DNA from 4 places in the Streptomyces sp. NBC_01176 genome. Region 2 is predicted to be linked to each of the others. Evidence: riboswitches for the same ligand, from Rfam matches in the RefSeq annotation. Region 2 holds a riboswitch; each other region holds the start of a gene.
The links. Region 2 has a riboswitch for cobalamin ahead of OG199_RS01480 (CbtB-domain containing protein). Riboswitches for the same ligand answer to the same signal wherever they lie in the genome.

Region 1: linked by a shared signal. The riboswitch ahead of OG199_RS38635 (CbtB-domain containing protein) and the one ahead of OG199_RS01480 (CbtB-domain containing protein) in region 2 are both predicted to bind cobalamin.
Region 3: linked by a shared signal. The riboswitch ahead of metE (5-methyltetrahydropteroyltriglutamate--homocysteine S-methyltransferase) and the one ahead of OG199_RS01480 (CbtB-domain containing protein) in region 2 are both predicted to bind cobalamin.
Region 4: linked by a shared signal. The riboswitch ahead of OG199_RS31585 (cobalamin biosynthesis protein) and the one ahead of OG199_RS01480 (CbtB-domain containing protein) in region 2 are both predicted to bind cobalamin.

The regions. Positions count from the first base shown of each region.
Region 1 is NZ_CP108600.1:8,874,079-8,881,552, forward strand. Features, by position in the region: gene OG199_RS38595 (CaiB/BaiF CoA transferase family protein) at 1-21, shown strand, start outside; gene OG199_RS38600 (TetR/AcrR family transcriptional regulator) at 13-585, opposite strand; gene OG199_RS38605 (GNAT family protein) at 806-1,519, shown strand; gene OG199_RS38610 (hypothetical protein) at 1,486-1,953, opposite strand; gene OG199_RS38615 (PadR family transcriptional regulator) at 2,274-2,837, opposite strand; gene OG199_RS38620 (nuclear transport factor 2 family protein) at 2,922-3,323, shown strand; gene OG199_RS38625 (ferredoxin) at 3,389-3,871, shown strand; gene OG199_RS38630 (histidine phosphatase family protein) at 3,860-4,459, opposite strand; cobalamin riboswitch at 4,602-4,745, shown strand; gene OG199_RS38635 (CbtB-domain containing protein) at 4,782-5,003, shown strand; gene OG199_RS38640 (acyl-CoA dehydrogenase family protein) at 5,129-6,319, shown strand; gene OG199_RS38645 (hypothetical protein) at 6,345-6,791, opposite strand; gene OG199_RS38650 (tetratricopeptide repeat protein) at 7,156-7,474, shown strand, end outside.
Region 2 is NZ_CP108600.1:425,786-433,259, forward strand. Features, by position in the region: partial or broken gene OG199_RS01465 (transposase) at 462-614, opposite strand; gene OG199_RS01470 (MarR family winged helix-turn-helix transcriptional regulator) at 826-1,287, opposite strand; gene OG199_RS01475 (CbtA family protein) at 1,759-2,517, opposite strand; gene OG199_RS01480 (CbtB-domain containing protein) at 2,537-2,752, opposite strand; cobalamin riboswitch at 2,790-2,930, opposite strand; partial or broken gene OG199_RS01485 (enoyl-CoA hydratase) at 3,004-3,213, opposite strand; gene OG199_RS01490 (enoyl-CoA hydratase/isomerase family protein) at 3,363-4,466, opposite strand; gene OG199_RS01495 (acyl-CoA dehydrogenase family protein) at 4,463-5,050, opposite strand; gene OG199_RS01500 (MarR family transcriptional regulator) at 4,999-5,466, opposite strand; gene OG199_RS01505 (spermidine synthase) at 5,792-6,589, shown strand; gene OG199_RS01510 (discoidin domain-containing protein) at 6,706-7,474, opposite strand, start outside.
Region 3 is NZ_CP108600.1:9,140,840-9,148,313, forward strand. Features, by position in the region: gene OG199_RS39785 (MarR family transcriptional regulator) at 1-167, shown strand, start outside; gene OG199_RS39790 (MFS transporter) at 160-1,617, shown strand; gene OG199_RS39795 (cysteine hydrolase family protein) at 1,634-2,191, shown strand; gene metE (5-methyltetrahydropteroyltriglutamate--homocysteine S-methyltransferase) at 2,277-4,601, opposite strand; cobalamin riboswitch at 4,785-4,935, opposite strand; gene meaB (methylmalonyl Co-A mutase-associated GTPase MeaB) at 5,164-6,150, opposite strand; gene scpA (methylmalonyl-CoA mutase) at 6,156-7,474, opposite strand, start outside.
Region 4 is NZ_CP108600.1:7,293,522-7,300,995, forward strand. Features, by position in the region: gene cobN (cobaltochelatase subunit CobN) at 1-1,030, opposite strand, end outside; gene OG199_RS31580 (cobyric acid synthase) at 1,027-2,535, opposite strand; gene OG199_RS31585 (cobalamin biosynthesis protein) at 2,532-3,503, opposite strand; cobalamin riboswitch at 3,609-3,752, opposite strand; gene OG199_RS31590 (hypothetical protein) at 3,940-4,164, opposite strand; gene OG199_RS31595 (inorganic phosphate transporter) at 4,177-5,421, opposite strand; gene OG199_RS31600 (lysozyme) at 5,601-6,344, opposite strand; gene OG199_RS31605 (class II aldolase/adducin family protein) at 6,541-7,278, shown strand.

The sequences.
Region 1 (7,474 bases), 8.4 Mb from region 2:
CCGGCGGTCCGGTCAGGGTGAGACGGCGTGCACGATGAGCGAGGCCAGCTCCGCGTAGGCCTCCGCGTCGCTCAGCCCGGTGCGCGCGGCCACCTCGCCACGCTGGATCTCCTGCATGGTGGCGGCCACCACCTCGCCCACGAACGCGGCATGGACGTCACGGAACGCGCCCGCGGCGACACCGTCCGCGATCAACTGCCTGATCCGGGCAGCCGCGAGGCGCGTGTTGGCCTCGTACACCTCACGGGCCGGTTCGAACTGGGCCATGTCGTCGAGGAATCGCCGGGACAGCGGTCGCAGCCGCTCCGCGACCGCGTTCAGGTAGACCACCACGCGGTCGGCCGGCGCGGAGGTGTCCGCCACCTGCTTCTCGATGGCGCCGGCCGCCTCCCGGAAGTAGTGCTTCACCGCCTCCCGGACCAACTCCTGCTTACTGCCCGCGAGTTGGTACAACGTCGTCTTCGAGCAGCGCAGCCGCTCGGTCAGCTCGTCGAGCGTGAACGACGCGAACCCCTCCGCCGCCAGCAAGGCGACGAGCCGTTCGAGGAGGTCTGTCTGGCGCGCTGTTCGACGTGTGGACGGCATGGCCTCAGCGTAACCGCTCACCTTCGCGGGGCCGGATCCCGGCAGGGGAACCCCGGGCCGTCGCGCCACCCGCCGCCGCAGGACGGCCTCCTTTAGCGGCGGACGACCCCCGATCCGGCGATCACCTTCTGACCAGGGTCACCCGGGTCCCGCCCGCAGCAGGTCGGCCGGAGGCAGAAATGACTGGTCCACCGGTCCCGGTGGTCGGTAGCCTCCGTCCGTGATCGAAGACGGGGCGGGGATCGTGGACGGGCGCCGTACCGGGGTGCAACTGGACGACGAGCAGGCGGAATCGCCTCGGGAGGTCTGCTGGCGGGGCAGGGGCGTCGCCTTCGCGCCGCTCGACGTCGACGACGCGGAGCTGATCCATGTCTGGCGCTCCGACCCCGTGGCCGCCCACGAAATCGGCTTCTGGCCGCGTTCCCTCTCCGCCGTGCGCGAGCGCATCGAGCGCGACCGCGACGAGCACGACCGCGACGACTTCCTCGTCCTGCTCCCCGACGGCACACCGATCGGCCACATCGCCCTGACGGACCAGGACATGGTCGACGGCACAGCCGAGATCATGCTGCTCCTGGACCCCGGCCACCGGGGCCGGGGCCATGGCGCGGACGCCGTCGACGCGCTGGTCGACCTCGCCTTCGGTGAACTGCCCATGCACCGCGTCCAGGCGGTCACCCACACCACCAATACCGGGGCCCTCGGCGCCCTGGCCAGGGCGGGGTTCGTCCAGGAGGGGGTGCGCCGCTCCGCCTGCCTGCACCGGGGCCGCCGGCACGACGTAGCGGTGCTGGCCCTGCTCCGGGACGAGTGGCAGGAGCTCACCCGCCCCCGGTCCTGGGACCTGCGGGACGGATCTCCGGCGATCCCCGACCGGCGCCCGCTGTCGGCGGGGTCCGTTCACGGCTGGGCGGGCCAGAACCGCACCAGGTAGCGTTCGACACCCAGCCCGGTGCCCTCGCCCTCCGACAGAGCGGCTGCGGCGGCCCGGCCGACGCAGCTGACGCGCACCCGCCACGAACCGCCGGAGTCCGCCAGCGTAATGAGCTCGTCGCTGCGGCCTGTGTGCATGGACCACACGGCGACCTCACCGCTGATGGACTCGAAATCGGCCTCGGCCTGCTCGTCCCAGTCAGACAGGTCCTGCTCGGGCGGGGGGCCGTCCCACACTTCCACGCTGACTGCGGCGGTGTGCGTGTGGCCGCCGCTGGTGATGTCCAGCCGCCCGGGACGGGCGCTGAGAAAGACGTCGAAGTCGAAGTCGTCCGGGAAGGGAACCGGCAGGTCTGCGTCGTCGCTCTCCTGGAGCCCGAAAGCGTGGTACCCCACGTAGGCATCCACGTGCTGCCGACGGACAAGCTCTGCCACGGACAACCCCTCAACTCGCCAAGCAGGTCACCGAAGCGACCCTAGCTCTCCGACACCCGAGCCGACGCCACTCCTCCTCCCCGCACGCCCACGGCGCGAACCTCATCCGCTCCCCGGTGCATTCGCAAGCCACTGGGTTTCAGCCTGTGATGTAGCGCATCCGGCTGTTGGTCACGGGCGCGGCGGAAGAACATCGCATCACCAGCGCGTCGACCACCTGGTTCACGCGGATTCCGCACCACGACTCTGGCCTCGGCGGTCCCAGCCCATTCCGCTGACCAAACGTCTGCCGAACGCACCCGACGGGACAAGGCGCTCTTTTAGGGGCGCACCGCGGCCCGCCGCTCCAGGATGTCCAGGGCCCGTTCCGCCCACCGGATGTTCTCCTCCTCGAAGGAGCGCCCCCGCATCAGGGTGAGATAGGGGCCCACACGCTCCGCGCGGGCCAGGAACTCGTCCTCGGTGCGCCCGTCCAGCAGTCGCGCGCGCAGCCGCTCGTAGCGGGCCAGCTTGGCGCGCGCCCACTCCAGGCGCTCGGCGATCGCCGCCCGTACGGCCGCGTCGTCGCCCGCGTCGACGGACTGGACCTTGACCAGCAGTTCGTCGCGGATGGCGGTGGGTTTCGGAGGGTCGGCGGTGAATTCGCGCAGGGCGACGCGTCCCGCCGCGGTGAGGGAGAAGACCCGCTTGTTCGGGCGTCGCTCCTGCCGCACCAGCCGGGCCTCGATGAGCCCCTCGGACGTCATCCGCTCGAGTTCCCGGTAGAGCTGCTGCGGGGTCGCCATCCAGAAGTTGGCCACCGAGGCGTCGAACTCCTTGGCCAGGTCGTATCCCGACGCCTCACCCTCCAGGAGCGCGGCGAGGACCGCGTTGCGCAATGCCATGGGCCAAGGCTAGACGGCATACACCCCCGCGACTAATCTCTTACGCACCTATTCAATTAGTTGACTATGAGAGCAGGGATCCCGATGCACCCCTTCCGCAAGGCCGTGGAGGCCGGAGACCTCGCCGCGGTCGAGGAGCTGCTGGCCGACGACGTCGTGTTCACCAGCCCCGTCGCCTTCAAGCCGTACCCGGGCAAGGCGATCACCGCGGCCATCCTGCGCGGGGTCACCCGCGTCTTCACCGACTTCCGCTACGTACGGGAGATCGCGGGTGCCGACGGCCGTGACCACGCGCTGGTCTTCACGGCGAAGGTGGGCGACAAGGAGATCAACGGCTGCGACTTCCTGCACTTCGACGAGGACGGCAGGATCGACGACCTGATGGTCATGGTCCGCCCGCTCTCGGCGGCCCATGCGCTCTCCGAGGCGATGGGCGCGCAGTTCGAGCGGATCTCGCGGGAGGCGGCGGACGCCGCGGGCCGGTGAGCCGCGCCCCGGCGCCGGCCGTCCACGCGGGGTTTGACGCGACTCCCGGGGGCTACCCGCGCCGGGTGACCTCGACGAAGACGAAGGCGAAACAGACGACCGCGCCGGCACCCGAGCGGGGACCGGTCCGCTCCTCGGAACCGGTCAGCCTCCCGGAACCGAGCCGCCTCCAGGAACCGACCCGCCTCCAGGAACCGATCCGCTTCCTGGAAGACCGCTTCGACTGCGCACAGGCCTGCGTCGAGTGCGCCCGCGCCTGCGCGCTGCGGGCGAGCTGCATGGATCCCGACGGACCCAAGGTGCGGCAACTCGCGCGGCGTATGGGCCTCATGTGCGCCGAGGTGTGCGACGCGACCTGCCTCGTCCTGGACGGGCAGCACCCCCGGGGCGAGGCCGGCATCCGTGTCCAGGTCGAGTGGTGCCGGTCCGTCTGCCGTGAGTGCGCGGACGTCTTCGACCGGTGTCCCGGCGCGCAGGCCGGCGCACGGGCCTGTCGCGCGTGCGCCCAGGCCTGCACGGACTTCCTCGCGACCCTGCTACCCGTCTGAGCCGGCCGCTTCCGTCGACGGGGCGAGCGGCCGTCCGACGCGTACGTTCCAGCGTCCGGAGCGACCGCTGAACTCGGTCGCGGTCAGGGGCGGTACGTCGACCCGCCAGAACGCCGACTCCGGCGCGCCCAACACCCGTACCACCAGGGCCCGTACCACCTCCGGCTCCACCACGGCGACGGTCCGGCCCGTCACCTGCGCGGCCGTGTCGAGGCAGCCCGCCACCCGGTCGCAGAACGCCCGCACCGACTCCCCGCCGTGCGGTGCCGCACGAGGATCGGCCAGCCACCGGGCCACCGCCTCCGGTTCCTTCGAGCTGACCTCCTCCAGCGTCGCGCCCCGCCATCGGCCCACGTCGAGACCGGCCAGCTCCGGTACGTCCAGCACCGCGTCCAGGCCCAGCGCGTCAGCGGTCTCGCGGCACCGCACGCTGGGGGAGACCCACAGCCGCTCCGCGCCGGGTACCGCGCCCGCGGCGGCCCGCGCGAGCCGCAGCCCCGCGGCCTCCACCCGGCCCCCTTCGTCGAAGCGGGCCTCCCGCAGCGCCGCGCCGATCGCGGCTGAGATCAAGATCACTCGGCTCGTCATACGTTCACTCTCGTGCGCTGTCGTGTTCACCCGTGCCCAAGTCCCCTGCCGGAACCGGGAATCCGCCCCCGCTGACCGGCCCCGGCGCGCAACTGCGCTCCTGCCACGCGCCCTTGGCCGGGCCCGGGCTTCGCGGTACGGTCTGGATGATATTGACGACGGTTCGGCGGAAGTCCGGTGGGAGTCCGGCACGGTCGCGCCACTGTATGCCCAGCGCACGCCACCCCTCCCCGGGGCGGCGGAGGTCGAGCAAGTCAGACCCGCGGCCGTCGTCCTGTGCACCACCGAGACGGGACGCGAGTTCCCCAGGAGGTACTGCCCCATGGCGCAGTCCGTCGCCCAGCCGACCGCCACCCCCACCGCCGTTCCCGCCAAGCTGCCGATCGGTGCGATCGTCCCCTGGGCGGTCTTCTTCGGTGTCCTGATGCTGGTCCTGCTCTACTTCGTCGGCGCCGAACAGGGCGCCACCTCCCTCGTGTCCGGTGAGAACGTCCACGAGTGGGTGCACGACGCCCGCCATCTCCTCGGGTTCCCCTGCCACTGACGGCTCGGGCAGAAGGGGGCGCCCGGCTGGGCGCCCCCTCTCGCATGTCACCGCCATTCCCTATTTCTGGAACACGTTCTACGGTGTGCGCCGTCAGGTCCCGCCTTGGGGAGCCAGGAGGCGCCGTGCATCTCGAATACACGCCGGAGCAGCAGCGGTTGCGGACCGAACTGCGCGACTACTTCGCCGAGCTGGTGCCCGACAACGCCTATGCCCGGTACGGCGACCCGGCGGCGCAGAAGCGGTTCTACCGCGAGACGATCCGCCGCCTCGGCGCGGACGGCCGGCTCGGTGTGGGCTGGCCCAAGGAGTACGGCGGCAGCGGCCTCACGCCCATGGAGCAGTTCATCTTCTTCGACGAGGCCGCCCAGGCGGGCGTACCGCTGCCCCTGATGGCGCTGAACACCGTCGGCCCGACGATCATGCAGTTCGGTACCGAGGAGCAGAAGGGGTACTTCCTGCCCAGGATCCTCTCCGGCGAGATCGACTTCGCGATCGGCTACAGCGAGCCCGACGCGGGCACCGATCTGGCCGCGCTGAAGACCCGGGCCGTACGCGAGGGCGACGAGACCACCGGCCACTACACGGTCAACGGGCAGAAGATCTGGACGACGAACGGCGACACCGCCGACTGGGTGTGGCTCGCCGTCCGCACCGACCCGGACGCCCCGCCCCACAAGGGCATCACCATGCTCCTCGTACCGACCTCCGACCCCGGTTACTCCTGCACCCTCATCAACACCCTCGCCTCGCACGACACCACCGCCAGCTACTACGAGAACATCCGCGTCCCCGTCTCCCGCCGGGTCGGTGAGGAGAACAAGGGCTGGCGGCTGATCACCAACCAGCTCAACCACGAACGCGTCACCCTCGCCGCCCACGGCACCATGGCGATCCGCGCCCTGCACGACGTCCAGCGCTGGGCCATGGAGACCAAGCTCGCCGACGGCCGCCGGGTCGTCGACCTCCCCTGGGTGCGCCGCCGGCTCGCGCAGACCCACACCCGGCTCGACGCCATGAAGCTCCTGAACTGGCAGATGGTGAACGCCGTCCAGCAGGGCACCCTCACCCCGCAGGACGCCTCCGCGGTCAAGGTGTACGGCTCCGAGGCGCGCCGGGACGCGTACGCCTGGCTCATGGAGATCGTCGCGGTGCCGGGTGTCCTGAAGGAGGGCTCGGCGGGCGCCGTCCTGCACGGCGAACTGGAACGCGGCTACCGGTCGGCGGTGATCTTCACCTTCGGTGGCGGCAACAACGAGATCCAGCGGGAGATCATCTCGTGGATCGGGCTGGGGATGCCACGGGTACGGCGTTGAGCTGCCTCTGCGGAAGCCCGGCCTTTCACAGCGCCCACCAGCAGTACAGGCGCAGGCCGGCCGGCTGAGCGCGTCGAGCCAGGCCGGCCAGGGCTTCCAGGGCGACGGCCGCCGTCTCGGCGTCGACCTGGTTCTGCCGCAGTTCGTCGGTCGTGGACCACGACTCCGCGAAGCGCCGGAGGTCGCCTCGAGCCGCGGTGGCGAGGGCCGCCACCAGGGTGTCCGACAGGCTGAACACGAGCGGGCCGTCGCCGTCCGGCTCGGACAACAGCTGCCCGGACCGAGGGCGCCGACCGGCCTCCTCATAGCCGCAGTCCGTCGCGATCGCCTCGAGCCGGGCGAGGGCGACCACCGGGTCGACGCCCTTCAGGGAGACCACGTCCAGCGCGGCCGGGCCCGGACCCCCGGGCGATTCCCCCACGGCGACGGCGGTTTGATCGTCAGCGGCGGAGAAGTAGTCGCACAGCGTCATGCCACCGATTCTGGCACCCACGACCGACAGCCCTGCCGGTACGTCCGGGGCACTCGACGGGCACCAGCCGGGTCAGGTTTCGGGGGTGACCGGTCTGAACGCCCTGAGCGCACGCCCCGATGCCGCGGCGGTCCCGCCCTTCTCGGCCCGTTCGAGCGTCCCGTGCGGTGCGCTTCCCGGGCACCGTACTGCGCTGCGTCCCCGTACGTCGTCGCCGGCACCACCCGTCCCCGCACGTGCTGCACGCCCTGGCGCGGCGCCGCCCCCGCTCGCGCCGGGTGCCGTACAAAGTCGGCAGATAACTCGCCATACTGGACGGGCCAGGGGAGGGCGCGGCGAGCAGCGACGGGGGCGATCGCACGAGATGGCGGAGACCAGGCTGCTCCAGAGCCGGTACCGACTGCTCGATCTGATCGGGCGGGGAGGCATGGGCGAGGTGTGGCGCGCCCGCGACGAGTCGCTGGGGCGACAGGTCGCCGTGAAGTGCCTCAAGCCCCTCAGCCCGCACCACGACCCGTCCTTCACCGGTGTCCTGCGGGAGAGATTCCGGCGCGAGGCCCGGGTGGCCGCCGCGCTGCAGCACCGCGGGGTGACCGTGGTGCACGACTTCGGCGAGTCCGACGGCGTGCTGTACCTGGTCATGGAGCTGCTGGCGGGACACAACCTCGGTCAGTTGCTGGAGG
Region 2 (7,474 bases):
CTGCGGACTGGAGCCAAGCGGCGGTCTCATCGCAGGTTGGCGCCGGCAGACGGAGCCATCCGCAGCCAAATCGGCTGCCAAGGTCAGTACCGGCCCGGTGCCTGGAGCAAGTCGCTGCGGCTTTTGGGTGTGTTGGGTGATCGCGCCAACCTTTGCTGACGCTCATCTGTTTCGACGCGAATTTCAGTACGGATGGTGCGGGGGTTCGCGGTGGGAGAAGGAAACGGGAAACAGCATCGATTGCCTCCGGCGCGGGGACCACACCCCACAGCCGTCGCCCTACGGATCGGCTCGAATCACCCCGCGCGCATCCGTACCGCCCGACGTAGGAGCCTTACTGTTCCTCACAAAGCCGTTGGACGTGGCGATGGGTGATCAGGCAGACGGCGAGTCCGAGGAACGCTTCGTGGATGTCGTCGCGGCGTTCCCAGCGGATGCGCAAGCGGCGAAAGCCGTGAAGCCAGGCGCCGCCAGCACGTCAGCCCCGACCCGAAGCCCAGCTCCTGAGGCAAGTACTCCCACTGGATGCCGGTGTGCAGGACGAAGAGAATCCCGCACAGTGCTTGCCCGTTCGGCACTCGAGGTCTGCCCTCGACCAGCTTCGGTGCCGGCATGGGCACCAACGGTTCGATGAGCGACCACAGTTCATCCGACACGATCCACGGCCGCGACTGACGTTTCCCCACGACCAGACCGACGAGCAGACAAGCCCACAGTCACGCGATCAGCAGCTTTTGTTAGAGCCAGTAACGGAGCGGGGAAATCGCAGGCGCTGCCCACGTGGGAGCGCCGATCGTTTCGTGGCAGGCAACGCCGTGAAGGAGATCAGAACTCACGCTGGTCGAGTCTTTTCACCATGGCTTCGTTCTGCCGCACCAACGCGGGCAGGGACTGGTAGTCGAGTTGGTCGATGACGCGGTCAGGGGCACTCGCCAGGTGCCCCTGGCCGGGATAGGCGGCCTGGAGGCGCTCTTGTCCTTCCGGGGTCAGGGAGGCCACATTGCCGCGGCCGTCGCCCTGGCAGCGTCGCTTGACCACCTGTCCCCGCGCCTGGAGCATCTCCACGATGCGGGTGATACGGCTGGGCGACAGCGCGCTGGCCGCGGCGAGGTCGGCCATCCGTAGTTTCTGGTTGTCGGCTTCGGAGAGGTTCATCAGGACGACGTACTCGGTGAGTGTCAGCCCCGTGGACCGCAGCAGGTCGTTATCCATGGAGCGCGGCAGAGCGACGACGAGACACGTCAGGGCGCGCCAGAAGCGTTCTTCGTCGGCGGTCAGCGGGATCACGTCTCTCAACGCGCGTAGACTTTACGTGCTTCCGCAAGCAAGCTCAAAGAGTGTCCAGGCACCAGTTTCCCCGGCAGTCTTCGGTGGAACGGTCGCGCGCGGATCGGCCGGGTCCGCGCCGCGGCCGACTGGCCCCGGTGGCTTTGGACCAGGAGCGCGAGTGCGCCGTGCAGGCACGCCGAGTCCGATCAGCCGCTCCTACTCCTCGGGAGTCAGCGCCACCGCCTCGCGGCCACCGAGTCTGACGTGCCGCGGTTGCGTTCGCCCGGGCCCTCCGCCCCCTGTCCCTCGCTGTCGCCCTCGTCGCTCCTGTGTAATCGGGGAGTCATAGGAGTCGTTCACCTGTTGGCAGGTCGTGGATTTCGGGAGAACGCGCAGAGGGCCCCCGGACGGTTCCGGTGGGCCCTCTGCACGTGACAGCCCGCTGATGTCTCAGCGGGCTTCTCGGTACGTCAGCACTGCGTGAATGCGTCAGTTCGGTACGGGAGTTGCTCCCGCGGACACGGCCGCCGCCGGCCGCGGGGCCAGCAGACGCTGTGCCAACTCCCCGAAGACCAGACCGAACCCGGTCCACAGGGTGAGCTGGATGGCGAGGGCCGAGGTACGGAACCGCCACAGCAAGGTGGCCGGGAAGTCCTTCGGGACCTCGTTGATGACCGGAAGGAACTCGTACGCGATGCCGATCACGAGAGCGAAGAAGACGATCGCGGCGACGGTCGCGTACCAGGTGCCCCAACGGGGTGCGAGCCACTTGCCCAGGATCACGGCGGCGATCGCGAGCAGCACACTGAGCACCATCATCAGGAAGTACAGCGTCGTGCGCTTGCCGATGGTGTCGGGGTCGCCGACGGACGGCGGGTTGGCCGGGTACTTCAGGAACGGCACGACGTACACCGCGAGCAGCGCGCAGCCGGACAGCAGCAGCGCGGTCGCGCGCGGGCTGAAGCGGCCGACGCGGCCGAGTGCGAAGCAGTACGCGAGGGCGGCGATGCCGCCGAAGGCGACGCCGTAGATCAGTACGCCGGTGGCGAGGCCGCCGGTGGACTGAAGGCTACGGCTGACGATCTCCACCTCGTGCCCGTGTGCCGGGGCGTGGGCCTCTTCGAATCCGATGGCGTCGTCGACGCTGGGCTCGCCCAGGAAGTAGGCGACGACGAGGGCCAGCACACCGGCGGCGAGGCCGGCGAGCATGCCCCGCACGAGAAGGTTTCTGACGGTTGCGGAGTTCATGGGTGCGCGGTGTCCCTCGTCAGTGGCAGGGGAAGCCGAGGAGGTGGCGGGCGTCGTGCACCCACTCGTGGACGTCCTCGCCGGAGACGACGGAGGTGGCGCCCTGCTCGGCGCCGACGAAATAGAGCAGGACCAGCATCAGGATGCCGAAGAAGACCGCCCAGGGGACGATCGTGCCGATCGGCAGCTTGGCGGGGATCGGGGTGGCTGTCGGCGGAGCGACGGTCTGCGCCATGGCAGGACCTCCTCGGGAGTTCGCGTCCCATCTCGGTGGTGCACAGGACGACGGCTGCGGGTCTGACTTGCGAAACCCCCTGAGGAGAGGCCTCGTTCACAGTGGCGCGACCGTGCCGGATTTCCACCGGCTTCCGCCATGCCGTCGTCGATATCGCACTGACCGTACCGCGTGTCGGGTTCATGGCCAAGACCGTCCCGGCTGCCGTGATCTTCGTCTCGCCGGGTCACACGGCCGGTGTGACCTGTGGGTCAGTGGTGGGTGCGGGGTGCCGGTCGCTCCTCGGCGAAGGCGCTCCTGCCCTCCTTCCGGTCGGTGGTCGCGAACACCGCGTGGACCGGGGGCCGTTCGGAGCGGACGCCCTCGGTGAGCGTCGTCTCGAAAGCGCGGGCGACCGCTTCCTTCGCCCTCTCGGCGACCGGCGGCGACATGCCCGCCACGGTCCCGGTGACGGCGTCCGCCGACGCGGCGCGTCCGACACCCGAGCCGGCCGCCGTCCTGAGGGAGCCGCCGACCAGGCCCTGGCCGCGTTCACGGTGGCCCGCCTTGGCCACGTCGGCGGCCGTGGAGCCGCCCGTCTGCCCCAGCCCGGTGAACGCGACGGCCCTGCTCACCAGGGCGCCTCCTGCGTGGTGTCGGGTGCGGCGAGGCCGAGTTCACGCTCGCCGAGCGGGGCGAAGAAGCGTGCGACGTCCGCGTCGGTGACCTCGGCGAGCGTCGACGGCGACCAACGCGGGTCGCGGTCCTTGTCGATGACCTGGGCCCGGATGCCCTCCACCAGGTCGGGTTGGGTGAGCGCCGCGCAGGAGACGCGGTACTCCTCGTCGAGCACCTTCTCCAGTGAGCCGGGCCGGCGGGCTCCGCGCATGGCGGCGAGGGTGACCTTGAGGGCGGTGGGTGACTTGCTGAGCAGCGCCTCGGCGGCCTCCTTGGCCGCGCTGTCACCGTGATCCAGCAGGCGGCCGACGATCTCCTCGACGGTGTCGGCGGAGTAGCAGGCGTCGATCCAGCGCCGTGCTTCCGCGAGGCTCCCGGGCGGCGCGGGCATGACGTGGCGGCCCAGGACCTCCCCTACCGGCGCGTGGGCGAGGTCCTGGACGAGTCGTGGCAGGGACTCGGACGGCACGTAATGGTCGGACAGCCCGCACAGCAGGGCGTCGCCCGCGCCGACCGGCACTCCGGTCAGCGCCAGGTGTGTGCCGAGTTCGCCGGGCGCGAGGGCGAGGAGATAGGTGCCGCCCACATCCGGGACGAAGCCGATACCGGTCTCGGGCATCGCGATCCGGGAGCGCTCGGTGGCGATCCGTACGCTGCCGTGTGCGGAGACACCGACGCCGCCGCCCATCACGATGCCGTCCATCACGGCGACATACGGTTTCGGGTAGCGCGCGATACGGGCGTTGAGCCGGTACTCGTCGCGCCAGAAGGCCTTCGACGCCGTGCCGTCCCCGTTCCGGGCGTCGTCGTGGATGGCGCGGATGTCGCCGCCCGCGCACAGGCCCCGCTCCCCCGCGCCGGTCACGACGACGGTCTTCACGGCCGGGTCGTGTTCCCAGTCCGTGAGCGCGGAGTCGATGCGGCGGACCATGGTGTGGGTGAGGGCGTTGAGCGCCCGGGGCCGGTTGAGGGTGAGGTACGCGGCGTGCCCCTCGGTGCGCAGGAGCACGGGGTCGTCGGCGCCGGTGACCGCCCGGGAGTCGTGGGCGCCGGTCATCCGAACGCCTCCGTCAGGCCGCGGGTCACGATAACGCGCATGATCTCGTTGGTTCCTTCCGGACTTTGGTGGACACGGGGGTCTCGGACGATCTTCTCGGTGCCATGGTCGCTCAGGCGGCCGTACCCGCCGTGCGGTTGCCGTGCGCGGTCGACCGCGGAGTACCCGGCGTCGATGGCAATCGCTTGGCCCTGACGCGAAGGCGGGGTGCTCGCACATCGCCGCGGTCCGGAGCCCCGGCCGCCGGCGGACCAGCGCGCGGGTGACGGGCGGTTCGGCGGCCCTGCCCGTCGGCCTGGGCGGCCGCAGCCGTTGCGGACACCCTCGTCCTCGCGGCCGAGCAGTCGGTCGCGGGCAACCTGACACCGCACATGCGACGCCTCGGTCCCGCCGCGCACAGCATCTCGACACCGACACCGACACCGTTTCGACACCGACACCCGTGTCCGCGGTCCGGAACGAGGTGGGGCGTCGCCGTACTCACTCCTCGGACGGAGCGGAGACTCCCGGCCGGCCCGGGCGGAGCGCGTCGTCATCGGGGAGCTATGCGCTCCAGCACCCGGGCGGCCGCGGCGATGTCGCATCCCTCCAAGCGGGAGAAGATGTGCCGCCGCACACTCGCGAGATTCGTGGGCCAGGCCTGCTCAAGGTGGGTCCGTCCTGAAGCCGTCAGGGAAGCGAGCCACCCTCGTCCGTCGTCCGGGCACCTCTTGCGCAGCACGAGCGACTGCGACTCCAGGCGGTTCACCACTCTGGTCATGCCGCTCACCGACATTCCGCACGTGTTCGCCAGGTCACTCATGCGCAGTTGGTGGTCGGGGGCCTCGGAGAGGTGCACCAGTACCGTGTACTCCGTGCCGCTGATCGGTTGCTCCATGAGCATGTCGGCGTCGACGGCGCGGGACAGGGTCGCCGTCACTCTGCCGAGGGCCCGCAGAAACGCCTCCTCGTCAACGGTGAGGGGCTTGACCGTCTGCTCAGGCTTGATCGCGTCCGCCATGAACACAGTGTAGGTGCCTGGTATCGGCCCCATCCGGTGTGCGTCCCGAGCCCCGACGAGCCGTGCGGATGCGGAAGCACGGCACGGAACCAGCCTGTCGGACGGGCGGCGACTCGACGGCTTCGACGACCCGACGCCTCGTCGGGATTCGCCGTCGCCGCTCACGCCGGCGTCCCGCCGACGACGTGAGCCGAACGCTCCGGGGCTCTGCTCCGGGCCGGTGCTCGCCGTACGCGATCATCCGGTTCCGGCCAGTACGGTACCTACCTGCGGCGCGGCCGGACCGCCCGCGGCCAGCGGACCAGGAAGCGGAGAAGAACACCGGATGAGCGTACGTTTCGAGGAGATCGACTGGCGGTCGACGCCCATGGGCGAGATCAGTCTGCGTCGTCGCCGGCACCCGGTGTCGGGAGAGGACGTGTACGAGGTCAAGCTCGGCGACGAGTACCTGATGTCCAGCCTCTTCACCGAGGGGGAGGTCGAGCTGGCCCGGCTCGGGCTGGCGGCGCTGCCCGAGGGCCCGCTCGACGTCGCCGTGGGAGGGCTCGGTCTCGGGTACACGGCCAGGGCGGCGCTGGACGATCCGCGGGTGGCTTCGCTGATCGTGGTCGACGCTCTGGCCGAGGTCATCGACTGGCACCGGCGCGGCCTCGTACCGCTCGGCACCGGCCTGGTGTCGGACCCCCGGTGCAGGCTGGTGCGCGGCGACTTCTTCGCGATGGCCGCCGGGAGCGCGGCGGCGGGTGGCCCGGTACCCGCGGACGGTCCGCCGGTCGAGGGTGCGCAGGCCGCGGCCGTCGAGGCCGCGCGCGGGCTGGACCCGGAGACTCCCGGGCGCCGATTCCACGCGATCCTGCTGGACGTCGACCACTCACCGCGTCATGTGCTGCACCCCGGCCACGCCGCGCTCTACCGCCGGGAGGGGCTGACCGCCCTCGCGGAACTCCTGTACCCCGGAGGCGTGTTCGCGCTGTGGTCGAACGACCCGCCGGACAGCGAGTTCGGCTCGGTGCTCGCGGAGGTTTTTGTGGAGACCGCCGCACACGTGGTTGATTTCGACAATCCGCTGCAAGGCGGGACCGCCGCCAACACCGTCTACGTGGCCCGCAGGCGTGCCGGGTGAGGTGACCCGTTCCAGCCCGCCCCGGGGACGAGACCGCCGCTTCCGGTCGAGAAGCGGCGGTCTCCGCTGGGAGGCCATCGGGTCGCTCCGGCGGACCTGGGGTCCGGGGACGGTTCCTAGCCGGTGTAGGCCTCCAGTTCCGACAACTGCGCGGCGGGCCATCCGGTGTTACCCGTGATGGTGACCCTCAGATAGCGGGTGGAGGAGCCGGGCAGGGTGACGGTCGCGGTGTTCCCGCTCGCCGGATCGAAGGCGTAGCCCGCCGAGGACTTGAGCGTGGTGTAGGTGTTGTTGTCGGTGCTGCCCAGGATGCTCAGGGTCTGGGTGCGGGTGCCCCAGGCGGACGCCGGGGGCAGTTTGAGGACGACGCGCTTCACCGCCTTCGAGGCACCGAGGTCGACCGTGACCGACTGCGGGAAGGAGTTGTTCGCGCTCTCCCAGTAGGTGTCGGCGTTGCCGTCCACGGCGTTGGCGGCACGGTAGACGTCGGTGTGGCTGGTCTCGGTGACAGGCCGGTTCTTGGCGAGGTTGACGGTGGGGTCCGTCGGGGGCTCGGTCGGTGGGTCGGTGGGCGGGTCCGTCGGCGGCGGTGTACCTCCGCCCGGTACTCCCCCGTTGGTCCACTTCGGATCGGGCCAGGTGCCGGTGCAGACGGGAGGGTCCGCGTACCAGCCGCTGTTGCCGGCCCCGCGGGTGATCTCGAACCCGGATCCGATGCAGTTGTGAATCGGGTTGGACTGGCCGATGTTGGTGGCCGTGACGTTGCTGAAGGACGCCGTGCCGGGAGCCTGGATCTGGAGGGCGTAGGTACCGGCACCGTCGATGCGTACGTGGTCGAAGTGGAGGCCACGTGTCGCCCCCTCGATCAGCATGATCGCGGCGTAC
Region 3 (7,474 bases), 8.7 Mb from region 2:
GCCGTCTGCTGATCGCGCTGACCGAGGAGGGGCACAGGCGCGTGGAGGAGGGGCGACAGGTCCGGCAGGAATGGCTCGCCGGTCAGCTGCGGGAGAAGTGCACGGAAGAGGAACTACGGACCGTGATGGCCGCCATGACGGTACTGGAGCGCCTCACCCATGACTGAACCGAAGACGGAGGAACGGGGCACGGCGGCGACGGCGGGCTTCGACCGGCGGCTGCTGCCGCCGATGATGCTGGGCTCCGTCCTCAACCCGGTCAACTCGACGATCATCGCCGTCTCGCTGATACCCATCGGCGACGCGCTGGGCGCGCCGCCCTCGCAGACCGCGTGGCTGGTGTCCGCCCTCTACCTGGCCACCGCCCTCGGGCAGCCCGTCGTCGGTCGGCTCATCGACGTCTTCGGGCCGCGCAGGCTCTTCCTCGTCAGCACGAGTCTCGTCGGGGTCGCCGGCGTCGTCGGCACCCTGGCGCCGAACCTGGGCGTGCTGATCGCCTCCCGGGTCCTGCTCGGCTTCGGCACCTGCGCCGGGTATCCCGCCGCGATGGCGCTGCTGCGCAGCGAGGCCCGGCGCACCGGGCGGGACAGCCCCGGCGGGGTGCTGACCGCCCTCGCGGTCACCAACCAGACCATCGCCGTGATCGGCCCGCTGCTGGGCGGCCTCCTGATCGCTCTGGGCGGCTGGCGCGCCACCTTCGCCCTGAACGTGCCACTGGCCGCCGCGGCCGTGCTGCTGGGGCTGCTCCGGCTGCCCAAGGAGGCTGCTACGGGGGAGTCCCCGCGGCGCGGGCGCCTCACGGCCCGGCTCGACCTGCCCGGCATGGCACTGTTCGCCGTCACGCTCGTCTCGTTGCTGCTGTTCCTGATGAACCCGCACCTGCGCGACTGGTACCTGCCGGTGACCGCCGTCGCCGCGTTCGCCGTGTTCGTGGCGCGGGAGCTACGGGCCACCACCCCGTTCATCGACCTGCGGGTGCTGGGCGGCAACACACCACTGCTGGCCACCTACGGGCGTGCCCTGGTCGCCTACGTCGTCTCCTACGCCTTCCTGTACGGGTTCACCCAGTGGACGGAGGAGGGCTTCGGGCTCTCGCCCTTCCACGCCGGGCTGGCGCAGATCCCCATGTTCCTGGTGGCGATCGGTGTCTCGATCGTCTCCGGGCGCCGCGAGGGCGTGCGCGGCAAGCTGCTCGTCGGCGGGCTGGGGCAGGTCGTCGCCTGTGTGGTGATGCTGACACTCACCGGGGACAGCCCCGTGTGGACGCTGGTTCTCGTCGCCCTGATCTTCGGCGTCCCGCAGGGACTGAACAGCCTGGCCCTGCAGAACTCGGTCTACTTCCAGGCCGATCCCGAGCGGACCGCCTCCTCGGCCGGCCTGCTGCGCACCTTCGCCTACGTCGGCTCGATGGTCGCCTCCTCCACGACGGCCGCCTCCTTCGGGCGGCGCGCGGACACCGGCGGCATGCACCACCTCGCCTGGGTCATGCTCGGCGCGGGCGTGCTCTACCTCCTCCTGACCGCCTTCGACCGCACGCTCGGCCGCGCGACGGCCGGGACACCTCGGCCGACGCGCCGCGGACGTCGTAGTCCACCCGGTGGCTCCCACCACACCTGAACGAGAGCGCAGACCCATGCCCCGCACCGCCCTCCTCCTGATGGATCTCCAGCTCAACCACGTCGCCCACACACCCGACGACTACCTGCCGCACGCCGTACGGGCACTCGGCACGGCGCGCGCCGCGGGCGTCCCCGTCATCCACGTGGCACTGCGACTGCGTCCCGGCCACCTCGACGCCCACCCCCGCAACAAGATCTTCGGCTCCCTTCCGTCGCACCTCTTCACCGCCGACGATCCTGGTGCCGCCATCCACCCCGATGTCGCGCCCGCAAAGGGCGAGATCGTCGTCCACAAGAACCGCGTGAGCGCCTTCTCGGGCAACAACCTCCAGCAGATCCTGGCCGTCCAGGACATCGACCACCTCGTCCTGGCCGGCATCGCCACGGGCGGCATCGTCCTGTCCACGGCCCTTCAGGCAGCCGACCTCGAGTACAGGGTCACGGTCCTGTCCGACGCCTGCGCCGACCCCGACACCGCACTGCACCACACGCTCGTGAACGACGTCCTCAGCCGGCGCGGCGAGGTCACCACCGTCGAGGAGTGGGCCGACAGCCTCAACGCCGCTTCGTGAACGGGCCGGTGAGCCCGGCGAACGTCCTGCGGGAACGGCGCACGGCCGGGGCGGACCGAGATGGTCCGCCCCGGCCACACCTGTGTCAGGAAACCGTCGGCGCCAGGTCGCCGCGGACTTCGCGGGCCGCCGCCACCAGGTTCTCCAGCGCGGCCCGCACCTCCGGCCAGGCGCGGGTCTTCAGGCCGCAGTCGGGGTTGACCCACAGCCGTTCGGCGGGGATGGCCCTGAGTCCGGTACGCAGCAGTTCAGCGGCTTCGTGGGCACTGGGCACGCGCGGTGAGTGGATGTCGTACACCCCGGGTCCGGCCTCGCGCGGGTAGCCGTGGGCGGCGAGTTCCCGGGCGACCTGCATGTGGGAGCGGGCGGCCTCCAGGCTGATGACGTCGGCGTCGAGGTCGTCGATGGCCTGGACGATGTCACCGAACTCGGCGTAGCACATGTGGGTGTGGATCTGGGTCTCCGGCCGTACACCGCCGGTGGTGAGACGGAACGCCTCGGTGGCCCACTCCAGGTAGGCGGCGCGGTCGGCGGCGCGCAGGGGCAGCGTCTCGCGGAGCGCGGGTTCGTCGACCTGGATGACCGGGGTGCCGGCCGCCTCGAGGTCGTCGACCTCGTCGCGCAGGGCGAGTGCGACCTGGCGGGCGGTCTCGCCGAGGGGCTGGTCGTCGCGGACGAAGGACCAGGCGAGCATGGTGACCGGTCCGGTGAGCATGCCCTTGACCGGCTTGGTGGTGAGCGACCGGGCGTACGTCGTCCAGCGCACCGTCATCGGTTCGGGCCGCGAGATGTCGCCGGCCAGGATCGGCGGACGGACGTAGCGGGTGCCGTACGACTGGACCCAGCCGTGCTGCGTGGCGAGGTAACCCGTGAGCTGTTCGGCGAAGTACTGCACCATGTCGTTGCGTTCCGGCTCGCCGTGCACCAGTACGTCGAGACCGGCCTCCTCCTGGAAGGAGATCACCTCGCGGATCTCGTTCCTGACCCGCTCCTCGTACCCGTCGATGTCGATCCGGCGGCCCCGCAGGTCGGCGCGGGCCGTGCGCAGTCGCGCGGTCTGCGGGAACGAGCCGATCGTGGTGGTCGGCAGCAGCGGCAGCCCGAGGCCGGCGCGCTGGGCGGTGGCCCGCTCGGCGTACGGCTGGGAGCGGTGGCCGTCGGCGGCGGTGACCGCGGCGACCCTGGCCCGTACCGCGCTGTCACGGGTGATCACGGAGGACTCCCGGGAGGCGAGGTCGGCCCGGTTCGCGGCCAGTTCGGCGGCGATGGCGCCGGTGCCCCGGGCGAGGCCCTTGGCGAGGACGGCGATCTCCGCCGTCTTCTGGCGGGCGAAGGCGAGCCAGCGCAGGATCTGCGGGTCGATGTCCCGTTCGGCGGACGCGTCGAGCGGTACGTGCAGGAGCGAGCAGGAGGCGGAGACGTCCACCCGGTCGGCGAGCCCGAGCAGGGTGCCGAGTGTGCCGAGGGACTTCTCCAGGTCGTTGACCCAGATGTTGCGGCCGTCGACCACACCGGCCACCAGACGCTTTCCGGGCAGTCCGCCGACGGCGGCCAGGCCGTCGAGGTTGGCGGCGGCCGCGCCGGTGAAGTCCAGCGCGAGGCCGTCCACCGGGGCCTTGGCCAGTACGGGCAGGGCGTCGCCGAGGCGGTCGAAGTAGGAGGCGAGCAGCAGCTTCGGCCGGTCGGTCAGCCTGCCGAGGCCGCGGTAGGCGCGTGCGGCGGCGCTGAGTTCGGCGGGGGTACGGTCCTGGACCAGGGCGGGCTCGTCGAGCTGCACCCACTCGGCTCCCGCCGCGCGGAGGTCGGCGAGCACCTCGGCGTAGACGGGCAGCAGCCGGTCCAGCAGAGTCAGCGGTTCGAAGTCCGCGGCGACACCGGGCGCCGGCTTGGCCAGCAGGAGATAGGTGACCGGACCGACGAGGACGGGCCGGGCGGCGAGACCGAGGGCGATCGCCTCCCCGAGTTGCCCGACCTGCTGGGCGGAGTCCGTCCTGAACACCGTGTCCGGCCCCAACTCCGGCACCAGGTAGTGATAGTTGGTGTCGAACCACTTGGTCATCTCCAGCGGCGCCACGTCCTGGGTGCCGCGCGCCATCGCGAAGTACCCGTCGAGCGGGTCGGCTTCGACGGCCTTGCGGTGCCGCTCGGGGACGGCACCGACCATGACAGTGGTGTCGAGGACGTGGTCGTAGTACGAGAAGTCGCCGGTGGGCACCTCGTGGATGCCGGATTCCGCCAGGTGGCGCCAGTTCGAACGGCGCAGACCTGAGGCGGTCTCCCGGAGGGCGGCGGCGGTGGTCCGGCCCTTCCAGTAGCCCTCGATCGCCTTCTTCAGCTCACGGTCCGGGCCTTGACGGGGGTAGCCGTACACGGTGGACCGTGCTGCCGCGGCTGCGGGCTTGGCTGTCACGGAAATCTCCTTCGCGAGATGTCTCCCTGAGATCCCGGCGGCGGGACGTGAGCGCGAAGGGGTGACGAACCGGGCGGAGTCGACCCGCGCCAGGAGGCGCGGCCGTCCGCCGGTATGTACGCCGACCCGCCCACGAGGTCACCGGGATGTCCGCGCGCGAACGGTCACGCGCGGGCAACGGGCAGGTCTTCGGACTCGCGGGCGCGGTCTCCCCGAAGGGCCACCACCTACTGGCCGTCGCTTCCCAGACCCGGTCGGGCCCAGTGCGTATGACGGCGTTCGTTCCCACTCACCGCTGCGGGGCAGTCCCGGATTCCCACCGGGTTCCCTCTTACGACGCATCCCGCCTGGCGGACGGGGCGAACCAGCTGCACCGGCCACCCTAGAGGGCGACGCGGCCTTGTGCGGGGAGCGGCTCACATCGCGGACGGTGACATGGGACACTGGCCGCGGTCGCCCACGGCTCGGCAGGATCCGTCCGAGGAGGCACGGGTGGGCACCGTGTCCGCCCGAGGGACACGGTGCCGGGCCCCGTCGTGGACGGGCGGAGTGGCGCGACGAGTCAGTCGGCGGCGCCGCCGAACACGCCCAGGATGCGTTCCGCCGCCAGCGTGGCCGTCAACTCCCCGTCCCGGACCTGCCGTTCGAGGGAAGGCGTGAGGGCTCGTACCGCCGGATCCGCGTGCAGCCGGCCGAGGAGCTCGTCGCGGACCATCGTCCAGGTCCAGTCGACCTGCTGGTCGCGGCGCTTGGCGGCGAGGCGGCCGGTCGAGTCGAGCAGGACGCGATGCTGTTCGAGACGTTCCCAGACGGTGTCCAGGCCGGTCGACTCCCGGGCGCTGCAACTCAGCACGGGGGGAGTCCAGGCCGCGTCCACCGGGTGCATCAGACGCAGGGCGCCCGCCAACTCCCGTGCCGCGGAACGTGCGTCGCGCTCGTGCGGGCCGTCCGCCTTGTTGACGGTGATCACGTCCGCGAGCTCCAGGACCCCCTTCTTGATGCCCTGCAACTGGTCGCCGGTGCGGGCCAGCGTGAGCAGCAGGAAGGAGTCGACCATGTTCGCCACCGCGGTCTCCGACTGGCCGACGCCCACCGTCTCCACCAGGATCACGTCGTAGCCCGCCGCCTCCATCACCACCATCGACTCCCGTGTCGCCTTCGCCACGCCGCCGAGGGTGCCGGCGGTGGGGGAGGGGCGTACGAAAGCGGCGGGGTCCACCGCCAGGCGCTCCATCCGGGTCTTGTCACCCAGGATCGAACCGCCCGTACGGGTCGACGAGGGGTCGACGGCGAGCACCGCGACCCGGTGCCCGAGCGAGGTGAGCATCGTGCCGAGCGCGTCGATGAAGGTCGACTTGCCCACACCGGGCACCCCGGTGATGCCGATGCGCCGGGCGTTGCCGCCGTGCGGCAGCAACTCGGTCAGCAGGGCCTGCGCCAGGGACCGGTGGTCGGCCCGGGTCGACTCGACGAGGGTGATGGCCCGTGCGATGTACGCACGCTTCCCGTCGAGCACGCCCTTCACATAGGAGTCGAGGTCGATCGCCATGGGCCTCAGCCGTGTCCAAGACCGGTGGCCAGCCGTTCCACCAGGTCGTACGCCGCGTCCGGGATCACCGTTCCGGGCGGGAAGACGGCCGCCGCGCCCATCTCCAGCAGGGTCGGCACGTCCTGCGGCGGGATCACCCCGCCCACCACGATCATGATGTCCTCGCGCCCCTCCTCGGCCAGTTGCTCCCGCAGCGCCGGGACCAGGGTGAGGTGCCCGGCGGCCAGCGAGGACACCCCGACGATGTGCACGTCGGCCTCGACGGCCTGCCGTGCCACCTCGGCCGGGGTCTGGAACAGCGGGCCGACGTCCACGTCGAAGCCGAGGTCGGCGAAGGCGGTGGCGATGACCTTCTGCCCGCGGTCGTGGCCGTCCTGGCCCATCTTGGCCACCAGGATGCGCGGCCGGCGGCCCTCGGACTCCTCGAAGGCGTCCACCCGGGTGCGGGTGCGTTCCACGGACGGCGACTCGCCTGCTTCGTTGCGGTACACACCCGAGATCGTACGGATCTGGCTCGCGTGCCGCCCGTACACCTTCTCCAGAGCGTCGGAGATCTCACCGACGGTGGCCTTGGCACGGGCCGCGTTCACCGCCAGCTCCAGCAGGTTGCCGGTGCCCCCGGCGGCCGCCGTCAGCGCGCGCAGCGAGTGCTGGCACGCGGACTCGTCGCGCTCCGCGCGCAGCCGCCGCAGCTTCTCGATCTGCTGAGTCCGTACGGAGGAGTTGTCGACCTTGAGGACGTCGATCTGTTCGTCGCTGTCGACCCGGTACTTGTTGACGCCGATGACCGGCTGACGGCCCGAGTCGATCCGGGCCTGGGTGCGGGCCGCGGCCTCCTCCACACGCAGCTTCGGGATGCCCGCGTCGATGGCCTGCGCCATGCCGCCGGCCGCCTCGACCTCCTCGATGTGCTGCCAGGCCCGGCGCGCCAGGTCGTACGTCAGCTTCTCCACGTACGCGCTGCCGCCCCACGGGTCGATCACCCGCGTCGTGCCCGACTCCTGCTGGATCAGCAGCTGGGTGTTGCGGGCGATGCGCGCCGAGAAGTCGGTGGGCAGGGCGAGCGCCTCGTCGAGGGCGTTGGTGTGCAGCGACTGCGTGTGGCCCTGGGTGGCGGCCATGGCCTCCACACACGTGCGCGTCACGTTGTTGAACACGTCCTGCGCGGTGAGGGACCACCCCGACGTCTGGGAATGTGTGCGCAGGGAAAGCGACTTGGCGTTCTTCGGGTCGAACTGCTTGACCAGCCTGGCCCACAGCAGCCGGGCGGCCCGCATCTTGGCGATCTCCATGAAGAAGTTCATGCCGATCGCCCAGAAGAACG
Region 4 (7,474 bases), 6.9 Mb from region 2:
AGTGCTTGGTCGGGTACGCGGTGAAGACGAGCGCGAGCTTCTTCTCCGCGTTCGGCTTGTGCCTCAACCGCGCGTGCCGTACGGCGATTCCGGCGACGCGCGCGGACCGCTCGGGATCGGCCACGTACACCGGGACCTCGTCGGGGCCCTGTTCCTTGAAGGAGAACGGCACGGTGATGAGCCGCCCGTCGAACTCAGGGATGGCGACCTGCATCGCCGCGTCCATGGGGGAGAGGGCGGCGTCCGACTCCTCCCAGGCCCGCTTCGACGAGGTCAGGCAGAGCCCTTGCAGCACGGGGACGTCGAGGTCGGCGAGCGCGCCGATGTCCCAGGCCTCGTCGTCGCCGCCCGCGGACGCCTCCGAGGCGTGCGTGCCGCCCGCCGCGAGCACGGTGGCGACCAGCGTGTCGGCTCTGCCGAGGATCTCGTACAGGCCGCTGTCGGCGCCGCGCAGTGAACCGCAGTACACGGCAAGGGCGTTGGCGCCGCGTGCCTCGACCGCGTCGCACAGCGTGTCGACGAAGGCCGTGTTGCCGGCCAGTTGGTGGGCGCGGTAGAAGAGCACACCGACGGTCGGGCGGCCCTCGACGAAGGGGCGCTCGCCGTGGACGCCGTACTCGGGCATCCTGCGCGGCTCCTCGAAGCCCTCGCCGGTGAGCAGCACGGTGTCGGAGAGGAACCGGGCCAGCTCGGTGAGGTTCTCGGGACCGCCCTCGACCAGATAGCGCAGCGCCTCGGCCACCACACCGGCCGGCACCGACGACTCGGCCATCAGCTCGGCGTCGGGGACGGTCTCGCCGCCGAGGAGGACGGTCGGGACAGCGGACGCCTTGAGGACGGCGAGCCCGTCCTCCCAGGCACGCTTGCCGCCCAGCAGCCGGACGACGGCGACGTCCGCGCCCTCGACGAGCCGGGGGAGCTCCTCGCCCACCTCCACCCGGGTCGGGTTGCCGATCCGGTACGAGGCGCCGGAGGCCCGGGCCGCCAGCAGATCGGTGTCGGCGGTCGACAACAACAACACTGTGCTCATGCGGGCGCTCCCGGTGGAATGAAAGGCAGTCCTTGCGGCGCGCCCGACTCGATGAGCCGCCACAGCGCGTCCGTGTCCGCGTGTTCCTCGATCAGATCGCCGAGCCGGTCGAGCTGCTCCTCGCGCAGCGCCCCGAACGACGTGTCGGCGGCCGGTACGAAGCGGCGGCCCGCGGCGGCCGCCACCTCGCGCAGAAAGGCACGCCGGAAGCCGTCCGACTCCAGCGAGCCGTGCCAGTGGGTGCCCCAGACGGCACCCACGCGGCACCCGTCCAAGAAGGGCTCGCCACCGGTCACTTCGGCGACGCCGTGATGGATCTCGTACCCCTCGACGTGTTCGCCGAGCGCCTCGCCGGCCGGGCGGCCGAGGGTCTTCTCGCGCGCGAACCGCACGCGGACGGGGAGGAGTCCGAGCCCGTCGACCTGGCCGGCCCGCGACTCGACCTCGTCCTCGATGTGGTCCCCGAGGAGCTGGAAGCCGCCGCAGATCCCCAGCACCGGGCGGCCCTCGGCGGCCCGCCGGGCGAGCGCGTCCGCGAGGCCCCGCTCGCGCAGCCACGCCAGCGCCTTCACGGTGCCCCGGGTCCCGGGCACGACGACCAGGTCGGCGTCGGCCAGTTCCGCGGCCCGGTCCACGAACCGCACGACGACGCCGGGTTCGGCGGCCAGCGCGTCCACGTCCGTGAAGTTGGACATCAGCGGGACCGCGCAGACGGCGACGCGCAGGACGTCCTCGCCGGCGGGTTCGGCGACCGCCGACTCCCGCACGGCACCGCGCAGCGACACACGCAGGCCGTCCTCCTCGTCGATCCCGAGGCCGTGCCGGAAGGGCAGGACTCCGTACGTACGGCGTCCGGTGAGGTCCTTCAACATGTCGAGCCCGGGTTCCAGCAGGGACACGTCGCCACGGAACTTGTTGACCAGGAACCCGGCGACGAACTCCTGGTCCTCGCGGGACAGCAGCGCGACCGTCCCGAAGAACGAGGCGAACACGCCTCCGCGGTCGATGTCGCCGACGACGAGCACGGGCAGCCGCGCGTTGCGCGCGATCCCCATGTTCACGATGTCGGTGCGCCGCAGATTGATCTCGGCAGGACTGCCGGCCCCCTCACAGATCACCGCGTCATACGTGCCCCGCAACTCGGCGAGGCAGTCCAGCACGGTGCCCAGGAGCTGTTGCTGCCGGCCGCCGTGGTAGCCGCGGGCGCTCATCTCGCCCACCGGCCTGCCCATGAGCACGACCTGACTGCTCCGGTCGCTGCCCGGCTTGAGCAGGACGGGGTTCATGAGCGCGGTCGGTTCCACCTGGGCGGCCTGCGCCTGCATGGCCTGCGCGCGCCCGATCTCCGCGCCCTCGCGGGTCACGAAGGAGTTCAGGGACATGTTCTGCGCCTTGAAGGGCGCGACCTTGACGCCCTGCCGCACCAGCCACCGGCAGATCCCGGCGGTCACGACGCTCTTGCCGGCGTCGGAGGTGGTCCCGGCGACGAGGAGACCGCCACTCATGTCGTACGCCCCTTCGTGAGAGGTCCCTTGGTGAGCAGCCGTCCGGCCAGCAGTCGTCCCGCGGCGCTCACGCCGAGGGCGAGCCAGCCGACGCGCCGCGACAGCCGTACGGCCCGTTCGATGTCGCCGACGCGCACGGCACGCCCACCGTCGTTGAGGACGGGCCGGTGCTCGACGCGGCCGGCGTACGAGAGGGTCCCGCCGAGCCGCACCCCGAGCGATCCGGCGAACGAGGCCTCCACGGGCCCGGCGTTGGGGCTCGGGTGCCGGCGGGCGTCGGTGCGCCAGGCGCGCGCCGCCCCGCGCGGGTCGTCGCCGGCGACGGTGGCGAGCGCCGCGGTCAGCCGTGCTCCCGGCCAGCCCGCGACGTCGTCGAGGCGGGCGGAGGCCCAGCCGTAGCGCAGGTACCTGGCGGATCTGTGCCCGACCATGGCGTCGAGCGTGTTCACGGCGCGGAACGCGACCAGTGCGGGCACACCGCCGACCGCTCCCCACACCAGGGCGCCCACCACGGCGTCGGAGGTGTTCTCGGCGACGGACTCGACGACGGCGCGCGCGATGCCGTCGCGGTCCAGTGCCTGGGGGTCGCGTCCGCACAGGTGCGGCAGCCGCGCGCGGGCGGCCCCGACGTCACCGGCGTCGAGCGCGGCCCCGATGGCCCGCGCCTCGCGCCCGAGGGAGGTGCCCCCGAGGACGGCCCAAGTGGCCGCGGCGGTCAGGGCGATGGAGGCGGGACGGGAACGACGTACGCAACGGCTCGCGAGCGCGGCGAGCGCGCCGGCGCCCCCGACGCAGACGGCTGTGTGCAGCGCTCCCCATCCGCGGTGGTCCCGCCACAGCATCCGCTCCACGGCTGCCGCGGTCCGCCCGAACGCGGCGACCGGATGACCCCGGTGGGGATCGCCGAGCAGCAGGTCGCCGAGAAGGCCGGTGGCGGCGCCGTACGCGAAGACGCGATCGGCACGCACGGGGTCAGCCCGCCGTGGGGTGAAGTGGAACCCTCGTACTCATCAAGACCCGCAACGGGCAGCCGCGCATGGCGATATGTCCTCACTCAGGGTGTCCGCGCCCTGGTTCGACGAGACCGGCGGTGAGAGTTCCTGGCTCCCGGGGAGTTCCTTCCCCGGTCACAGTGGCGGGACCGCGCCGGATTCACACCGGCTTCCTCTTCTGTCGCCGTACTTGGCTCCGGCAGTCCACCACGGGTTGCAGGACCCGTCAACTTGCCGTTGACCTGCGAGGGGAGAGTGTGCGAAGGCCCACATGGCGCGGGGCGGGGGTGGACGTGCGCGTGGGGTGCGGGACGGCATACGCGTGGGGTGCGGGACGGCGATCCGTCCCGCACCCCACGTGAAGTGATGCCCGTTTCAGGCTGTTTGCCGGGGCACGGTCACCCGTGCGCGGTCACTTGCCGACGATGAGGAAGATCCCGTACGCCACCGCCGCCGCGCACGCGGCGAAGCAGATGTACGCGCCGGTGACCGCGAGAGCGGCCGAACCGCCCTGGGCGGACGCGGACTCGCGCTTGGTGAGACCGACGATGCCGAGGGTGAAGAGGCCGACGAGGGCCACGGTGACCACGAGGCTGACTCCGAAGACGGAGCCGAGGGCTGCCCAGTCGATGTTCATGCTGTTCTGTCCTTACACCGTGGCCGGGCGGGTGGGCTCCGCGTCCGGGGACGGGATGGTGGTCTTCAGTTCACCGGACAGGTCTCCGGTGACGGGGCCCGCGGGGGGCGGGGTGACCGCGGCCATCGCGGTGGTGACGATGCCGGCCGGCTCGGCGGCGGCCTCGTTGACGTTGTCGACGGTGACCGGCTGACGGCGGGACAGCCTCCAGATGACGCCGGCGCCGACGACCAGCAGCGCGCCGGTGAGCACGATGCCCCAGGTGCCCTGCTTGGTCAGGAACTCGGCGGCGGCACCGGCCAGACCGGCGGCCGGCAGGGTCAGGCCCCAGGCGACGAACATCCGGGTCGCGGTCGACCAGCGGACGACACCGCCCTTGCGGCCGAGGCCCGAGCCCATCACGGCACCCGAGCAGACCTGGGTGGTGGAGAGGGAGAAGCCGATGTGCGAGGAGGCCAGGATGGCCGTCGCGGCGCTGGTCTGGGCGGCGAAGCCCTGCTGCGGCGCGAGGTCGGTCAGACCCTTGCCCATCGTGCGGATGATGCGCCAGCCGCCCAGGTAGGTGCCGAGCGCGATGGCGGTACCGGCCGAGACGATGACCCAGGTGGGAGGGTTCGAGCCGGGGGCGATCACACCACCGGTGACCAGGGCGAGGGTGATGATGCCCATCGTCTTCTGCGCGTCGTTCGTGCCGTGCGCCAGCGAGACCAGGCCGGCCGAGGCGATCTGGCCGGCGCGGTAGCCCTTGGCGGTCGCCTTCTGGTCGGCGCGGTCGCCGATCCGGTACGTCAGCCGGGTGGCGAGCATCGCGGCGAGTCCGGCCACGATGGGCGCGGCGACCGCGGGGAGCAGCACCTTGGTGACGACGGTCGAGCCGTTCACCGACGACCAGCCGGCCGACATGACCGCGGCGCCGATCAGGCCGCCGAACAGTGCGTGGGAGGAGCTGGAGGGCAGACCCAGGAGCCAGGTCAGCAGATTCCAGAGGATGGCGCCGACGAGCGCCGCGAAGATCACTTCGGTGCGTATGCCCTCTTCGTTGATGAGACCGCCGGAGATCGTCTTGGCGACCTCCACGGAGAGGAACGCACCGACGAGATTCAGCACGGCGGACATGGCCACCGCCGTCTTGGGCTTCAGAGCGCCGGTCGAGATGGTCGTCGCCATCGCGTTGGCAGTGTCGTGGAAACCGTTCGTGAAATCGAACACGAGAGCGGTGACGATCACGATTCCGAGGAGGAGCGTGATGTGTTCCATTTACCCAGGCTTCTGTTTGACGTCAGTGGCAGGTGGACCGTAGGCAACCTGAGTGAACGGAAGATGAACTGAGGCGGGCTTAGGGGTGTATCGAACCACGGATCGCCCCTCCGCTTGCGCCGGTGTGGTTGGCGGAGGGGTGGCCCGTGGTTCGAACGAAGGCGGAATATCGGGCTCCGCTAGCCCTTCGCGAGCCTTTTCAGCCGGGCCATGGATCCGTGGAAGAGATTCTGGTCACCCGGCAGGGTCCCGTTGTTGTCGTACTGCCAGAACGTCCAGGACGACCAGCCGCCCGGCAGGGCGCCCGCGTCCGGGGTGTCGTAGCGGGCCAGCCAGAGGGGGTGGTCCGCGGCGAAGGCGCGGCTGTCCCCGGTGCAGGTGTCCCACCAGTGGGCGGTCGTGTAGATCACCGGACGGCGGCCCGTCTCCCGTTCCAGCTCGTCGCTGAAGTCCTGGATCCAGCCGACGAGTCCGGCCTTGCTCATGCCGTAACACTTGTGCTTGCTGTACGGGTTGTACTCGATGTCGAGCGCGGGCGGCAGGGTCCGGCCGTCGGCCTGCCAGTCGCCCCCGTTGTGGACGAAGTACTCGGCCTGGGTGGCGCCGGACGACTTGTCCGGCCGCGCGAAGTGGTAGGCGCCGCGGAGGATCCCCGCGTCGTACGCCCCGTTGTACTGCTGGTCGAAATAGGGGTTGCGGTAGGTGTGGGACTCGGTGGCCTTCACGTACACGAACCGGGCGCCCTTCGCCTTCGCGCCCTGCCAGTCGACGTTCTTCTGGTGCGAGGAGACGTCATGGCCTCTGGGCGCACCGGCCGCGGCGGCCGGTGTACCGGCGAGCGCGCTTCCGGTGGCGGCGAGCGCCGCCAGGGCGGCCGCGGCCACGAGGGCGCGGGCGCGGAACGGTTGGTGACCACGGGCCATGTTTCCCCCCGGAATGGCGTCGTGCACGGTAAATCCCCCAGAGGTTAGTGGAAGATCATTCAATACACGTCGATCACCAGCCAATAGCTTTAAAAGGGTGATGTGTCCTCATATGCACCCTTACGGACGTAGGTCTTCCGCCCTAAAGTGCCCTCGCCGCCACCCGGTTGACGTCCGTGCTGACAGGATCGCGGGCATGGCGGAGCAGCGGCGGGACGCGCGGGTCGGGCGGGACGTGGGGGAGGGCGCACGCGGTGCGCGGACGCGGGAGGTGGCCGAGGCGTGGGGCGAACTCGTCGCGACGGCCCGCCGGACGGTGGCCGACGGGCTGGTCGTCGGAACCTCGGGCAACGTCTCGGTGCGGGTCGGTGACACGGTCCTGGTCACACCGACCGGAGTGCCCTACGACCGGCTCACGCCCGACGACGCCGTCGGGGTCGACCTCGACGGCCGGCAGACCCTCGGTGTTCTCCGTCCGACCAGCGAACTGCCGATGCATCTGGCGGTCTACCGCGCCACCGAGGCGCGCGCCGTCGTCCACACCCACGCCGCGCACGCGACGGCGGTGTCGACGCTCGTGACCGAACTCCCCCTGATCCACTACATGGCGGGCGCTCTCGGCGGGCCTGTCCGTGTTGCACCTTATGCCGCATATGGAACCCCCGAGTTGGCCGAGAACATGCTTCAGGCGCTGACCCGGCGCACGGCCTGCCTCCTCCAGAACCACGGCACCCTCGCCCACGGCGACTCCCTGGACCGGGCGTACGACCGCACCGCGCAGTTGGAGTGGATGTCCCGCGTGTGGCTCCTGGCGTCGTCCGTGCCGGGACTGTCGCCCGCGCTGCTGTCGCGGGAACAGTTGGAGGAGGCGGGCGAGCGGCTGCGCGGGTACGGCCAGCCCGGCCCCGGCGCGAACGGTGTGTCGGTCCCGTGACGGTCCGGGACGGCAGGTCCGTCCCGTGACGGTCCGGGACGGCAGGTCCGTCCCAGCGACGGTCGGGGACGGCAGGTCCGTCCCAGCGACGGTCGCCGTGCGGCCGATCCCCTGCCCCGCGACCCGCGAGACCCCCCTCGCCGCCCCCGGAGGGCGGAGCCGCCGGTCCGCGCGCCCACTGGCCGACAACGGGATG